2 linked regions of the Aminobacter aminovorans genome follow. The protein of the gene in region 1 interacts with the protein of each later gene in a pairwise test. Links are inferred from orthologs where the notes say so. Each region holds a gene or a part of one and is shown in the gene's direction. Other genes may lie near its edges. The genes, in order: gyrA and gyrB.

Region 1 (4,580 bases):
GCACCAGATCTGGGAGATTTCGGCAGACGGGGCGCTTTGCGCGGGCAGGTGCTTGACGATGCCATCTCCGGCAGTGTGGCATTCCATGCCGGCGAGTGCGCGGCGGAAGACGGGCACGTCGCTGCGCAGGACCGTGAATTAGAGGTCTTCGTGCTCGCGTGTCTGATGGCCGTGCCAGAGGTCGAGCGCCCAGCCGCCGACGACGCACCAGGGCAGGGAGACGCCGGTCAGGTGGCGCGCCAACTCGGTTGGATGCCAGGCGCACCATGCGTCATGGTCCGGCGTATCGGGCTGATTCATGCCAGGGGCTGTTCTTTTGCGCTGCTTTAGCCGTATCGAGGCCCGGATCAAGGCTGCTTCGTTCGACGAACGGCCTGACTTCCGGCCCCGCAGCCGGCTGCGCAGCTGACGAATGCCGGTGGCCTGGATCGACGGGGGCAGAGCGGTCTTGTGGCCTGTCGCGCCCTAGCTCGCCATCAGCGCCTTGATACCATCGGCAACGAATTGCACAGCGAGGGCTGCCAGGATCACACCGAGGAGGCGAGTCAGGATCGAGCGGCCGGTCTGGCCGAGGAACTGGTCGATGCGTTCGGCGAGAACGAACACCAGATAGGTGGCGGCGAGGCAGGCGAGGATGATCAGGACCAGTGCCAACTGGCCGGCCCAACCCTGAAACGAGCCGGAGAGCAGCACCGTCGCCGAGATCGCGCCGGGACCGGCGATCAGCGGAATAGCGAGCGGGAAGGCGGCGATGTTGTGGATGTGGTCGCGGGTGATCGCGACATCCGAAATCTTCTCCTTGCGGTCCTGGCGCTTCTCGAAAACCATCTCGAAGGCGATGAAGAACAGCAGGAAGCCACCGGCGACGCGGAAGGCGGGCAAGGTGATGCCGAACACGGTGAGGATGGCGGCGCCGGCAACGGCAAAGACCGCCAGCACGACAAAGGCGATGACACTCGCACGTACCGAAACCTGCAGGCGCTGCTCGCGATTCATGCCGCGTGTCACCGCGAGGAACAGCGGCGCCAGGCCGGGCGGGTCGATAGTCACGAGGATGGTGACGAAGGCATTGAAAACAGTGTCGAAAAGCGGCATCAGGCATCTCCCCGGCGCGTGCAGGCTAACCCGGCGACCGTTGCCGCGCCAGTGGCAAATTCGGCCGTACGGAAGTCATTTTGCCCTTGCCGGCAGATTCTGCTGCGGCATCCGGCCGTTGCCGGCGCAATGGCGGTGGGGACAGACAGGGACATCTCGACGCAATGTTGGAAGCGCAAGCTATCCTTTTGAAATCGCGTCCCAAATCAGCATTGGAAAAGCGCCGCCGGAATTGGTCATTCAACGACCGTTCCTATATATAAGGTAAATGATTCCCAACATGCGTGATCCGAGTTGACCGACCAGAAATCACCGCGTGGACCTGACGGTCCCTCCGGCATCGAGCCGATTTCCATCATCGAGGAGATGCAGCGCTCCTACCTCGATTACGCGATGAGCGTGATCGTGAGCCGCGCGCTGCCCGACGTGCGCGACGGCATGAAGCCGGTGCACCGCCGCATTCTCTTCGCCTCGCATGAGAGCGGCTACCACTGGAACCGCAAATATGTGAAGTCGGCGCGTCCGGTCGCCGACGTGATGGGTAAATATCACCCGCACGGCGATGCGTCGATCTATGACGCCTTGGTGCGCATGGCGCAGGACTGGTCGATGAGCGTGCCGCTGATCGACGGGCAGGGCAATTTCGGCTCGATCGACGGCGATCCGCCCGCTGCGATGCGCTACACCGAAGCGCGCCTGACCAAGGTTGCGCATGAACTGCTCGAGGACATCGACAAGGACACCGTCGACTTCCAGGATACCTACGACGCGTCGGGCCAGGAGCCGCGCGTGCTGCCGGCGCGTTTCCCGGCGCTGCTGGTCAATGGTGCCGGCGGCATCGCCGTCGGCATGGCGACCAACATTCCGCCGCACAATCTGGTCGAAGTCTGCAATGGCGCCATCGCCGTCATGGAAAATCCCGGTATCGACCTGCCCGACCTGATGGAAATCATTCCAGGCCCAGATTTTCCCACCGGCGGCCTGATCCTCGGGCGCTCGGGCATCTACAACGCCTATTCGACCGGCCGCGGCTCGGTCATGATGCGCGGCAGGGTCAATATCGAGCAAAGCCGCGGCGACCGCGAGGCGATCATCATCACCGAAGTTCCCTTCCAGGTGAACAAGGCGACGATGATCGAGAAGATGGCCGAACTGGTGCGCGACAAGCGCATCGAGGGCATCTCCGACATCCGCGACGAGTCTGATCGCCAGGGCTACCGCGTCGTCATCGAGCTCAAGCGCGATGCCAACGCCGAGGTGATCCTCAACCAGCTCTATCGCTTTACGCCGCTGCAGACCTCGTTCGGCGCCAACATGGTGGCGCTCAATGGCGGCAAGCCGGAAGTGCTGACGCTGCTCGACATGCTGAAGGCATTCGTCGCCTTCCGTGAAGAGGTGATCAGCCGCCGTACCAAGTACCTGCTCAAGAAGGTGCGCGACCGCGCCCACATCTTGGTCGGCCTGGCGATTGCGGTTGCCAATATCGACGAGGTCATCAAGCTGATCCGTACCGCGCCCGATCCGCAGACGGCGCGCGACCAGTTGATGACGCGGCGCTGGCCGGCATCCGACGTCGAGTCGCTGATCCGCCTGATCGACGATCCGCGCCACCGCATCAACGATGACGGCACCTACAACCTGTCGGAAGAACAGGCGCGCGCCATTCTCGAGCTGCGCCTGCAGCGCTTGACGGCACTGGGTCGCGATGAAATCGCCGACGAACTCAACAAGATCGGCACGGAGATCACCGACTATCTCGACATCTTGTCGTCGCGGGCCCGCATCCAGCAGATCGTCAAGGACGAACTGGTTGCCGTGCGAGACGAATTCGGGGTGCCGCGCCGGACCGAGATCACCGACGGTGGCGCCGACATGGAAGACGAGGACCTGATCCCGCGCGAGGATATGGTCGTCACCGTCAGCCACTCCGGCTACATCAAGCGCGTCCCACTGTCGCTCTACCGGGCACAGCGCCGCGGCGGCAAGGGCCGCTCGGGTATGTCGACGAAGGACGAGGATTTCGTCACCCGGCTGTTCGTGGTCAACACGCACACGCCGGTGCTGTTCTTCTCGTCGCGCGGCATCGTCTACAAGGAAAAGGTCTGGCGCCTGCCGATCGGCAATCCACAGTCGCGCGGCAAGGCGCTGATCAACCTGTTGCCGCTGCAACAGGGCGAGCGCATCACCACGATCATGCCGCTGCCCGAGGACGAGGCAAGCTGGGCCGAACTCGATGTGATGTTCGCCACCACGCGCGGCACCGTGCGCCGCAACAAGCTGAGCGACTTTGTCGACGTCAAGCGCAATGGCAAGATCGCCATGAAGCTGGAGGAAGAAGGCGACGAGATTCTCGGCGTCGAGACCTGCACCGACAATGACGACGTGCTTTTGACCGCCGATTCCGGCCAGTGCATACGCTTCCGCGTCGACGACGTGCGCGTGTTCCAGAGCCGCAACTCCGTCGGCGTGCGCGGCATCAGCATGGCCGAAGGCGACCGCGTCATCTCGATGGCGGTCATCGAGCATGTCGAGGCAAGCCCGGCGGAACGTGCGGCCTATCTCAAGCGCTCCGTCGCCGAACGGCGGTTGGCTGCGGGCATCGCTGCCGGCGACGACGAGGATATCGCGCTGACCAATGAGGACGTCGGCGAGGAAACCGACATCACCGAGGAGCGTTACCAGTTCCTGGGCGAGCACGAGCAGTTCGTGCTCACGGTCACCGAATATGGCTATGGCAAGCGTTCTTCGTCTTATGATTTCCGCCTGACAAACCGTGGCGGCAAGGGCATCCGGGCCACCGATGTGTCCAAGGTGGCGGAAATCGGCAAGCTGGTGGCGACGTTCCCGGTCGGCAATGACGACCAGATCATGCTCGTCTCCGACGGCGGCCAGGTCATCCGTGTGCCAGTCGACGGCATCCGCACGGCAAGCCGCGCCACCAAGGGCGTCACCATCTTCAATACCGCCGATGGCGAGAAGGTGGTGTCCGTGGAGCGGATTTCCGAGCCGCAGGGCGAGGATGAGACCGACGAGGCGTCAGGCGAGGACGCTGCGGCCGGAGAAGCTCCGGCAAGCGAGAGCTGACAAAACGTCCTGACGCCGAACGGCTTTGCTGTTCAGGCGTTAGGTGCGGGTCATAAAAAAAGAGAAAGAAGCGGCGCCGTGGCGCCGCTTTTGCCTGGAGGGGCAGAAACTGTTCAGCGCGGGGCGCGCGGATTGCGCCAGCCCGGAAGCTGCACGCGGGCGGTCTGCACCTTGGTGCGGACGCGGTGAGCCTCTTGGTGGAGGCTGAAGGCGGTGGCGACAAGCATGGCCAGAGTCATGGCCGCGGCGAGCATGTAGATCATCATGGCGCTGTTCTCCTGCTGGAAACAACGGACGAGACGCTGTTTGGTTTCACGCACTATAATGACGTTCTATTCACATCCGCTTGAACTGATCATGAGATTGCCGTTCATCTCGCATTCATCTCGTAAACCAATTTC
Region 2 (10,840 bases), 3.0 Mb from region 1 along the record:
CATCGAGAGTGCGCGCGTCCATGTGGCCGAATTTGTCGATGACCGAGATGTGACCCAGTCACCCAAAGGTGCCTTCTTGCCACGGGAGGGTTCGGGCGACTATTTGCTGACAGTCACCTTTTGATACCACCTCCACCTACCCCCTAAACTGCCCAAGGACTGAAATCTTGAAACACCAGCTCAACATCGTTGTGGCCAGCACCCGCCCAGGCCGCGTCGGCCCTGTCTTCGCCCGCTGGCTCGATGCCTATGCGCGCGAGCACGGCAAGTTCGAACCCGTCATCACCGACATCGAGGCATTTGGTCTGCCCATCTTCGACGAGCCCAAGCACCCGAGGCTCGGCCAGTACGAGAACGAACACACCAAGAAATGGTCCGAGGCGATCAAGGCCGGCGACGCCTTCGTGTTCGTGACGCCGGAGTACAATTTCTTCGCCGCGCCTGCGCTGGTCAATGCCGTCAACTACCTGGCGCGCGAGTGGAACTACAAGCCGGCGGGCTTCCTGAGCTATGGCGGCGTTTCGGCCGGTCTGCGCGCCGTACAGTCGGAAAAAATGCTTTTGACGACGCTGAAGATCATGCCGATCCCCGAGGCGATCGCCATTCCCGCGTTCACCCAGCATCTCCAAGAGAACGGCGAGTTCAAGTCGAACCCACTGATCGACGACAGCGCCAAGACGATGCTCAACGAGCTGTTTCGCTGGAGCGAAGCGCTGAAGCCGCTGCGTGTCGGCTGACCACATCGTCCAGGACCACAGCTGAGGCGACGAACACTGTCTTTGCGGAAATTCAACCACCTGGCATGCAACCTATCCCTGTCGGTGACGTTTGGCCCATGCAACCAATCAACAGGGAATACACGTGTAGAGTAACATGATGAACTGCAAGGTGATGGTGGTCGAAGACGAGATCTTCGTTGCCACCGAAATTGAAAGCATGCTCGAAGAGCTAGGACACCAACCGATTGGCATCGCCATGGACTCGGCGAGCGCCCTCGATCTGGCGCAGCATGCCGAGATAGCGCTTGTCGACCTCAATTTGCGGGATGGCCCTACCGGCCCTTCGCTGGGCAAGATTCTTGCCGAACAGTTCGGTGTGACGGTGCTGTTCATCACCGCCAATCCTTCGCAACTGGGCGATGGCGTTCCCGGCACGATCGGCGTTCTGCCCAAGCCGGTGATGGACGAAGAATTGTCCGAGGCGGTCCGATATGCAGTGGCGCGCCGACACCGCCTTGCCGCCGATCCGCCAACACGGCTGAAGCTTTTTGGAGCGGATAATTGCAATGACCGCGATGACGGGTTTGGCGTAACCGCCTGACGGAAGCGCGACGACTCGACACCATTAGGGGCGCTCCGGCCGAGGCCGTTGCGCTCCTTTGTCGTCATTCTAGCGCCGCAGCGTTGCCGAGCGGTTGAGCTGTGCTGCCGGCACCGTCAGCTCCACTTCGAGCCCATCTGCGTTCCAGCGCCGGCGCAGCGTGCCGCCAAGCTGGCCCTGGACGCTCAGCGTGATCAGGCGACTGCCGAAACCTTCGCCGGCAGGCGGACCCGACACTGGCGCGCCACCCGTCTCCTTCCAGACCATGCGATAATTGTCGCCGCTCAGAACGGCGTCGATGACCACGCGGCCATCGGCCTCCGCCAAGGCGCCATACTTCGCCGCATTGGTGGCAAGCTCGTGAAAAAGCAACGCAAGCGGAGTGGCCGCGCCGTCGTCGATGGTGGCGTCATCACCGTGAAAGGCGAAACGGCCGGACTGCTCGCCGACATGTGGCGCGAGCAGAAGCTCGACCAAGGCGCGCAGCGAAGACTGGTTGTTCTGCGGCCGAGATGCCTGACTGTGCGGCCGGACGAAATCATGCGCCTTGCCCATAGCGCTGATGCGCTGTCTGAGTTGATCGGCCAGGGGCTTGATGTCGGGATAGGAGCGCGCCGACAGGCTGATGATTCCATTGAGCACCGAAAAGATGTTCTTGATGCGGTGGCTGAGTTCGTGCGCGACGATCTCGCGCTCTTCGGCAACCTGCTTGGTTTCGTGGATGTCGGTGCAGGTGCCGAACCAGCGGATGATCTCGCCGGCCTCGTTGCGAATGGCCAGCGCCCGGCCCAGCGTCCAGCGATATTCGCCATTGGCGTGACGCAGCCGGTACTCGATCTGGTAAGGCTCGCCGGTGGCGAGCGAATGGCGCCACAATTCCCAGGCGCGATCCTGGTCGTCGGGATGGAACATCCCTGCCCATCCCTCGCCATCCGTCGAGCCGAGCGGCATGCCGGTGAATTCGTACCAGCGCGCATTGTAATAATCATGGAAACCGTCGGGCCTGGTCGACCAAACCATCTGTGGCATGGTGTCGGCAAGTGTGCGGAAGCCAGCCTCGCTTGCCGCCAGTGCCGCCTCGACCGCCTTGCGCTCGGTAATGTCGATGACGACGCCCGGCAGACGCGGATTGCCGCCACCGGTGTCGAAAAACTTGCCCGTGGCCAGAACCCAGCGGATTGCGCCTTCGCCGTCGACAAGGCGATACTCGGCCCGAAAACCGCCGCGCTTGGCGATTGCCTCGTCGGTCTTGCGCGCGACAAAGTCCCGGTCGGCGGGATGGATGCGCCTGAAGAAGCCTTCAGCCGAAATGCCCTGTTCGGCTTCGGCGAGGCCGACGCCGAACATCTCGGCGAAACGCGCGTCGGCTGTGACGATCCGGCTGGTCAGATCGAGTTCCCAGGCCCCGACGATGCCCGAGGCCTCGAGCGCCAGGGACAGGCGCTCCTCGCTGCGGGCAAGCGCCTTTTCGGCACGTACGCGCTTGGTGGTTTCAGCCAAGATGGCAAATGCGCCGACCGCCTCGCCGTCGTCGTCGAGCAACGGACTATAGTCGAGCTCGAGCCAGACGCGTTCGGCGGCACCATTGCGCCACAGCACGAGCTCCTGATCCTCGTAGGTCAGCGTTTCACCTTCGAAGATGCGATCGATAACGGTACGGTTGAACTGCGCGACCTCGGGCCAGCTGTCGAAGACCGACGTGCCAAGGCACGCCGGATGCCGGGCGCCCGCGATGTCGCGGTAGGCGTCGTTGTAGATCATCACGCCCTTGCGGCCGATGAGCAGGCACATCGGCATTGCCGATGCCAGCATGATGCGGATCGTCATCCGTACGACTGCTGGCCAGGAACCGATCGGACCGATCGGCGTAGACGTCCAGTCCAGGGCCTCGATGAGCCCGGCCAGCTCACCTGAAACGATCGGATTGGAAACCTTGTCGTCGGCCTTCAATGGTCTTGTGGTCGGCATGGATGAGAATTTTCTCGGCTGAAATCTGTTGTGAAAAGTGTAGGCCGGCAAAAAGTAGTCCCCACCGTGTCAGACGGAAGTGGGACGACATTATTGATGAGCCTGAATGCACCAGCGCGGCGTTTGTTCCAAACTCCGCCTACATGAACGGACGAGAAATCACATAGTTTCGCCAGTTTGCCAACAATCGGCGGCTTCCACGCAGCATCGCCAAGATGCTGCCGTCGATCGGCTTCCGGTAGCAGTGTGTCGGCATTTGGCTCACGTAAATGACGGCCTGTACTCGTTTTCGGGACGCGCTGCAGGCAGCCGGGATGGGCCGAACCATCAAGCCGGAGGACGAGGCGCCGCAAGGCCACGCCGCATGGCTTTATCCCCTCGCAAAAGCCCGGTAAAACTTGGAAAAACCACACTTAACGCCTATATCTGGGGCACCAACGGGCGTGCGATTCGGGGCCGATTTTGCCGCGTCCTCCTGCGGCAGTCAGACGAAAGTTTTTCATGAGCGACCAGTCCGAGAACCTTCCCGGCGCAGAAGCCGAGTACGGCGCAGATTCCATCAAGGTTTTGAAGGGGTTGGATGCCGTCCGCAAGCGCCCAGGCATGTATATCGGCGACACTGACGACGGCTCGGGCCTGCATCACATGGTCTATGAGGTCGTCGACAACGCCATCGACGAGGCGCTGGCCGGCCACGCCACGCTGGTGACGGTTTCGCTCAATCCCGATGGATCAGTGACCGTGACCGACAACGGTCGCGGCATTCCCACAGATATCCACCCTTCGGAAGGTGTTTCAGCCGCCGAGGTGATCATGACGCAGTTGCATGCGGGCGGTAAGTTCGACCAGAACTCCTACAAGGTTTCGGGCGGCCTGCACGGCGTCGGCGTGTCCGTCGTCAACGCGCTGTCGGTGTGGCTGAAGCTCAGAATCCGCCGCAAGGGCGAAATCCACGAGATGACCTTCAGCCACGGCAATGCCGTTGCACCGCTGAAGGTCGTGGGACAGGCCGGCAACGAGACCGGCACGGAAGTGACTTTCCTACCCTCGTCCGACACCTTCACCATGGTGGATTTCGACTACAACACGCTGGAACACCGCCTGCGCGAGCTGGCTTTCCTGAATTCGGGTGTGCGCATCGTCTTGTCCGACAAGCGCCATGCCGACGTGAAGGTACAGGAACTGCTCTATGACGGCGGCCTGATCGAATTCGTCAGATATCTCGACCGCGCCAAGAAGCCGCTCATCGCTGCACCGATCGCCATCCGTGCCGAGCGCGACGGCATCACGGTCGAAGTGGCGATGTGGTGGAACGACAGCTACCACGAGAACGTGCTGGCCTTTACCAACAACATCCCGCAGCGCGACGGCGGCACGCACCTTGCCGGCTTTCGCGGTGCCCTGACGCGCCAGGTGACCGGCTACGCCGAGACCTCGGGCATTTCCAAGAAGGAAAAGGTCTCGATCACCGCCGACGACACCCGCGAGGGCCTGACTGCTGTGCTCTCGGTCAAGGTTCCCGATCCGAAATTCTCGTCGCAGACCAAGGACAAGCTGGTGTCCTCCGAGGTCCGCCCGGTGGTGGAAAGCCTGGTCAACGAGGCCCTCGGCACCTGGCTCGAGGAACATCCGGCGGAAGCCAAGACGCTGATCGCCAAGGTGGTAGAAGCGGCAGCGGCCCGCGAAGCGGCGCGCAAGGCGCGCGAGCTGACCCGCCGCAAGGGCGTGCTCGACATCACCTCTTTGCCGGGCAAGCTGGCCGACTGCCAGGAACGCGACCCGGCGAAATCTGAAATCTTCATCGTCGAGGGTGACTCGGCAGGTGGTTCCGCCAAGAGCGGGCGCTCGCGCCAGAACCAGGCGATCCTGCCCCTGCGCGGCAAAATCCTGAACGTCGAGCGCGCCCGCTTCGACCGCATGCTGTCGTCGGACATGATCGGCACGCTGATCACCGCGCTCGGCACGTCGATCGGCAAGGACGAGTTCAACGCCGACAAGCTGCGTTACCACAAGATCATCATCATGACCGACGCCGACGTCGACGGCGCCCACATCCGTACGCTTTTGCTGACGTTCTTCTTCCGCCAGATGCCGGAGCTGATCGAGCGCGGGCACCTCTATATTGCCCAGCCGCCGCTCTACAAGGTGATGCGCGGCAAGAGCTCGCAGTACCTCAAGGACGAGAGTGCTTTCGAGGCGTACCTCGTCGACGTTGGTCTCGATGAGGCCTCGCTGACGCTGGCGTCAGGCGAGGTGCGCACCGGCCAGGACCTGCGCGCAGCGATCGCCGACGCGCTTGGCGTGCGGACGCTGATCGATGGCCTGCATACGCGCTATTCGCGGCCGGTGGTCGAACAGGCGGCAATCGCCGGCGCGCTCAACCCCGACATCTTCAACGATCTCGGTCGCGCCAAGGCGATGGCCGAAACCATCGCCCAGCGCCTCGACCTGATCTCTGAGGACATCGAGCGCGGCTGGACCGGGGAAATTGCGACCAGCAATGACGGCTCGGGCGGCTACGTGTTCGAACGCACGCTGCGCAGCGTCAAGGAGAGCATCCACCTCGACATGGCGCTGATCAATTCGGCCGACGCACGCGCGCTCGACCGCTATGCCGGCCGCCTCACCGAGCTTTATGCCCAGCCGCCGGTGCTGCGCCGCAAGGACAATTCCGAGACACTGGCGGGGCCGCTTGCGCTGCTGGGCGCAGTGTTCGCGTCAGGCCGCAAGGGCCTGACCATGCAGCGCTACAAGGGCCTCGGCGAAATGAACGCCGAGCAGCTGTGGGAGACCACGCTGGACCCGAACGTGCGCTCGCTGCTGCAAGTCAAGGTCAATGACGCCACCGACGCCGACGCGCTGTTTGCCCGCCTGATGGGCGACGAGGTCGAACCGCGCCGCGACTTCATCCAGGAAAACGCACTCAGCGTGGCCAATCTGGACGTGTGATCCCCGTGGGATCCAAGCTTGAAACCTCGCCCCCTTCGCTCAGCGGAGGGGGCGATTTTCGTTTCTGGGGACGCATTGCGCTGACGGCCTGTTGATGTAGCTTGGCGGCTGAAATCACTCAGGAATGCCCGCTTTGCCCCTTCGCCGCAGCCTGGCCTTCATCACCGCAATCAGCGCCTGGTCAGCTCTTGGGTTGCAGCTTATGCTGCTGGTCGGACGGATGACGGCCGACGGCGCGTCTGTCGTCGAGGCGGTGTGGCGGTTCTTTGGGTTCTTCACCATCATCATGAATCTGATGGCCGCCGTGGTAGCAAGCGCCATGGCGCTAAGCCCCGGCACCGCACTCGCCGGGCCCCGCTCGCGACTGGTGACGGCGGCTGCGATCGTGTTCGGCGGGCTGGTCTATTCCGTGCTGCTGCGGGCGATCTGGCAGCCGACCGGCTGGCAGGCCGTCGCCGACCATGCGCTGCATGATGCGACGCCGGTGTTGTTCTTCCTGACCTGGCTGGCATGGGATCACGGCGGCCTGAGATGGCGCGATGCGCTGTGGGCGGCGGTGCCGCCGCTGGCCTATTGCGGTTACGCCTTTGCCAGGGGTGCGGCGGACGGCTGGTACGCCTACTGGTTCCTCAACCCGGAAGCACTGAACCTCAAGCAGCTCTCAGCCAGCATCGTGGTGCTGACCGCGGCCTTCCTGATCATCGCCGTCACCCTGATTGCGATCGACCGCCTGCTCGTGCGCCGCGACGTCATCCGCCCGGCAAGTCAGTCAGGCTCGCGCAGCCTGTAGCCGACGCCGGTCTCTGTGGTGATGTAATGCGGCTCGTCGGGGGTCTTTTCGATTTTCTGCCTGAGCTGGCGGACATAGACCCGGAGATACTGCACGTCGGCCGAACCGCCCCAGACATGCTCAAGCAGGAAGCGATGGGTGAGCACCTTGCCGGCGTGTTGCACCAGCACGCGCAGGATGTCGTATTCCTTGGGTGACAGCTTCACTTCGAGGCCACCAAGCCTGACGATACGCTTCACCAGATCGACCGACAGCTCGCCGGTCTGGAACACCGGCTTTTCGCCCTGCTGCTGCAGCCTATGGCGAAGGGCAGTACGGATGCGCGCGGCGAGCTCGTTCATGCCGAAGGGTTTTGTCACATAGTCGTCGGCGCCGAGTTCGAGCGCCTTGACGATACCGGCTTCGTCGGTGCGGCTGGACAGAATGATGACAGGCACCTGAAGCCCCTCCTGCCGCCACACTGCGAGCAAATCGTGACCGCCCATGTCAGGCAGGCCGAGATCGAGCAGAATGAGATCAGGCTTCTCCGCCTTGACCATGACCATCGCCGGCTTGGCCGCCGGAGCCTCGGATATGGCATAACCCTGGGTGGAGAGCCCGACCCGCAGCAACTTGCGGATCGGCGGCTCGTCATCGACGATCAGGATCTTCACCGCAGCGTTGGTCATGCAATTTCGTCCAGGTTTGGTCCGTCCAGGTTTGGCCCACCAAGATTTGGTTCGCCAGGATTTGGCCGCTCGGCCGTCACCGGCATTGTGATGGTAAAGACCGCGCCGGGGCGGTCGGCCCGGTTGGAGGCCACGATGGTGCCGCCCATCGCCTCGACGAAGCCCCGGCAGATCGACAGGCCGAGGCCGGTGCCGGCGCGGACATGATCGCCCTTGCGGACGCGATAGAACGTATCGAAGATCCGTTCCAGATCGGCCTGTGGAATACCGGGGCCCTCATCCATGACCTGGATCGCCACCGACGCACCGTCGGCCCAGCCGCGAATGCGGATCGCCGAGTCTTCGGGCGCATATTTCGCGGCATTGTCGAGCAGGTTGAACAGCACCTGTTCGAACAGCACAGGATCGAGCTTCAGCATCGGCAGGTCGGCCGGCATGTCCAGTTCGGTCTTGTGCCGGGCGGTGATCTTGGCCGCGCGGCGGAGGGCCGAGCCGACGATGTCGCCGACATAATGCAGCGCCGAATTGGGCTCCATCGCGCCCGACTCGATCTTGGTCATGTCGAGCAGATTGGCGATGAAGCGGTTGAGGCGTTCCGATTCGTCGAGCACCGTCGAGACGAGTTCCGCCCTGCCCTCCTCGGGCAGCGAAACGCCGAACTCGCGCAGCGCACCGGCCGCCCCCATGATGCTGGCGAGCGGCGTCTTGAGATCGTGAGAGATCGAGGTCAGCAGCGCCGAACGTAGCCTGTCGGCCTCGACGGCAAGCTTGGCGCGGTCGACATCGGCGACGAGCTGGATGCGCTCGATGGCCACCGCCGCCTGGTCGGCCAGCGCATCGAACAGGCGCTGCTGTTCGGGCGTCAGAAGCGGACCCTGACGGTCGTTGTCGAGACCGACGACACCAACAGCCATGCGACCGGTGCGCAGCGGCAGATAGAGGCGCTTGGCGCCGGGCAAGGTGTCGGCGCCACGGCCGGCGGCGCGGTTGTGCTCCCAGGCCCATTTGGCGGCAGCAATGTCGGCGTCGACGAGCGTGTCGTCGGGCGGATAGCCTGCCTTTACGGCGATGCTGCCATCCTCGGGCAGTAGCAGCACGACACGGACCTTGAGCATCGAGGCGATCTGGAAGGCGGTGGCCCAGAGCACGTCATCGAGCGTGCCGGTGCCGGCGAGCTTCTTGGCGAAGAGATAGAGGTCCTCGGTCAGGCGGGCGCGCTCGCGGGCGGCGGCAGCCTGGCGTTGGACCCGGCCGGTCAGGTTGGAGGCGATGACCGCGACGATCAGGAAAAACAGCAGCGCAACGACGCTTTCGGGGTCGGAAATGTCGAGCGTGTAGAGCGGCGGCAGGAAGAAGAAATTGTAGGCGGCGGCACTGATCAGCGAGGCAAACAGCGCCGGCCACAAGCCAAGCGTGACCGCCGAACTCAGCACTGCCATCAGGAAGACCAGGGCGATGTTGCGGACGTCGAGGAACTGCTGCAGCGCCATGCCGACGACCAACGCGCCGACGACATGCAGCCCCGCCGTGAGATAGGGCCATGGGTCGAAGCGCCGCCGCGGCGTTGCCGTCTTCACGCCTTGCGAAGCGGCTGCCGCATCCTGGTCGGTGCCCGAGGTGACATGGACGCTGATGTTGCCGGCGAGACGGATCAGGTCGTGGGTGACCGAGCCCCCCAAATATTCGCGCCAACGCGACTTGGCCGGCTTGCCGACGACGATGTGGGTAAAGTTGTGGCTACCGGCATGGCGGACGATGTCTTCGGCGACCGACTGGCCGGGGATTGTGATCGCCTCGCCGCCAAGCTGCTCGGCCAGCCGCATGGTGGCGGCCAGCCGGTCCTTGTCGGCGTCGGGCAGGTTGGCCGAGCGCGATGTCTCGACATGAAGTGCCGCCCATGGGCAACGCAGGCGATCGGCCTGGCGGCGGGCGTAACGAACCAGCGAGGCACCACGCGGATGCTCGTCGACGGCGACAAGCACGCGGTCGCCGGCGGCCCACGGCCCTTCGATGGCATGTGCCTGCATGTGGGTGAGCAGTTGCTCGTCGACGCGCTGGGCAGTGCGGCGCAGCGCCAGTTCGCGCAGCGCGGTCAGGTTGCCGGGCGAGAAATAGTTCTCGATGGCGCGGCGCGCCGTTGTCGGCACATAGACCTTGCCCTCATGCAGGCGCTTGATCAGGTCGTCGGGCGTGAGGTCGATGATCTCGACGTCGTCGGCGCGATCGATGATCGAGTCGGGGACCGTCTCGCGCACGGTAACGCGCGTGATCTGGGCGACGATGTCGTTGAGGCTCTCGACATGCTGGATATTGAGCGTGGTGTAGACGTCGATGCCCTGGGTCAACAGCTCCTGGACGTCGAGGTAGCGCTTGGGGTGGCGGCTGCCGGGCGCGTTGCTGTGGGCGAGTTCATCGACCAATGCGAGGGCTGGCCGGCGCGCGATGATGGCGTCGAGATCCATCTCATCAAGCGTACGGCCCTTGTAGTCGACCGCCTTGCGCGGCACGACCTCGAAGCCTTCGACCAGCGCCTGGGTTTCGCGCCGGCCATGGGTCTCGACGACGCCTATGACGACGTCGGTGCCGTCGGCAAGCCGGGCACGGCCCGACATCAGCATCTCGTAAGTCTTGCCGACGCCGGGGGCAGCACCGAGGAAGATCTTCAGACGGCCGCGTCCTTCACGCTCGGCTGTCTCAAGCAGCGCGTCCGGCGAAGGCCTGCCTTCCTTGTCCCTGATATCGTCTGGCATCTGTTCTTTTTACAGTCTGGCGCGCCGTAGTTCCTGTAGAACTCCGGCGCGACCATGTCAGGGCGCAACCGCTGCGTCGAGGGCCAAATTGAGCTTGAGCACGTTCACCACCGGTTCACCCATGAAGCCGAGCTCACGCGCCTCGACATGGCCGTCGACGAGCTCGCGAATGGCGGCCTCATCGACACCGCGGGCCTTGGCGACACGCGCCACTTGGAAATAGGCCGTGTCAGGCGAGATATGCGGGTCGAGGCCGCTGCCCGAAGTGGTGACCAGTTCCATCGGAACCGGCGCGCCGGGATAGGCCTGCTTGAGCGCGTCCGCCTCGGCCTTGATGCGGTCGATCAGCTTGGCACTGGTCGGGCCGAGGTTGGAACCCGAGGAAGAAGCGGCAT

The links.
Region 2: the proteins of gyrA (region 1) and gyrB interact in binary tests that used the Escherichia coli proteins (3 or more experiments, as listed by UniProt). The link is inferred for Aminobacter aminovorans from one-to-one orthologs.

What each region holds. Positions count from the first base shown.
Region 1 is NZ_UFSM01000001.1:3,094,168-3,098,747, forward strand. What follows is about bases 1,012-4,379. They hold gyrA (DNA gyrase subunit A), read left to right. Parts: upstream 1,012-1,389; coding sequence 1,390-4,179; downstream 4,180-4,379. Other genes in these bases: DY201_RS15255 (MarC family protein), read right to left, coding at 1,012-1,095; DY201_RS29065 (hypothetical protein), read right to left, coding at 4,293-4,379. In the rest of the region: DY201_RS15250 (amino acid transporter), read right to left, coding at 1-117; DY201_RS29850 (nucleotidyltransferase domain-containing protein), read right to left, coding at 139-300; more of DY201_RS15255, read right to left, coding at 466-1,011; more of DY201_RS29065, read right to left, coding at 4,380-4,445. UniProt on the Escherichia coli protein: A type II topoisomerase that negatively supercoils closed circular double-stranded (ds) DNA in an ATP-dependent manner to maintain chromosomes in an underwound state.
Region 2 is NZ_UFSM01000001.1:94,977-105,816, forward strand. What follows is about bases 3,400-6,513. They hold gyrB (DNA topoisomerase (ATP-hydrolyzing) subunit B), read left to right. Parts: upstream 3,400-3,789; coding sequence 3,790-6,237; downstream 6,238-6,513. Other genes in these bases: DY201_RS00525 (Pr6Pr family membrane protein), read left to right, coding at 6,371-6,513. Outside these bases: DY201_RS00505 (NADPH-dependent FMN reductase), read left to right, coding at 168-737; DY201_RS00510 (response regulator), read left to right, coding at 877-1,320; DY201_RS00515 (PAS domain-containing sensor histidine kinase), read right to left, coding at 1,390-3,288; more of DY201_RS00525, read left to right, coding at 6,514-7,027; DY201_RS00530 (response regulator transcription factor), read right to left, coding at 7,003-7,695; DY201_RS00535 (sensor histidine kinase), read right to left, coding at 7,692-10,445; potassium-transporting ATPase subunit KdpC, read right to left, coding at 10,503-10,840. UniProt on the Escherichia coli protein: DNA gyrase negatively supercoils closed circular double-stranded DNA in an ATP-dependent manner to maintain chromosomes in an underwound state.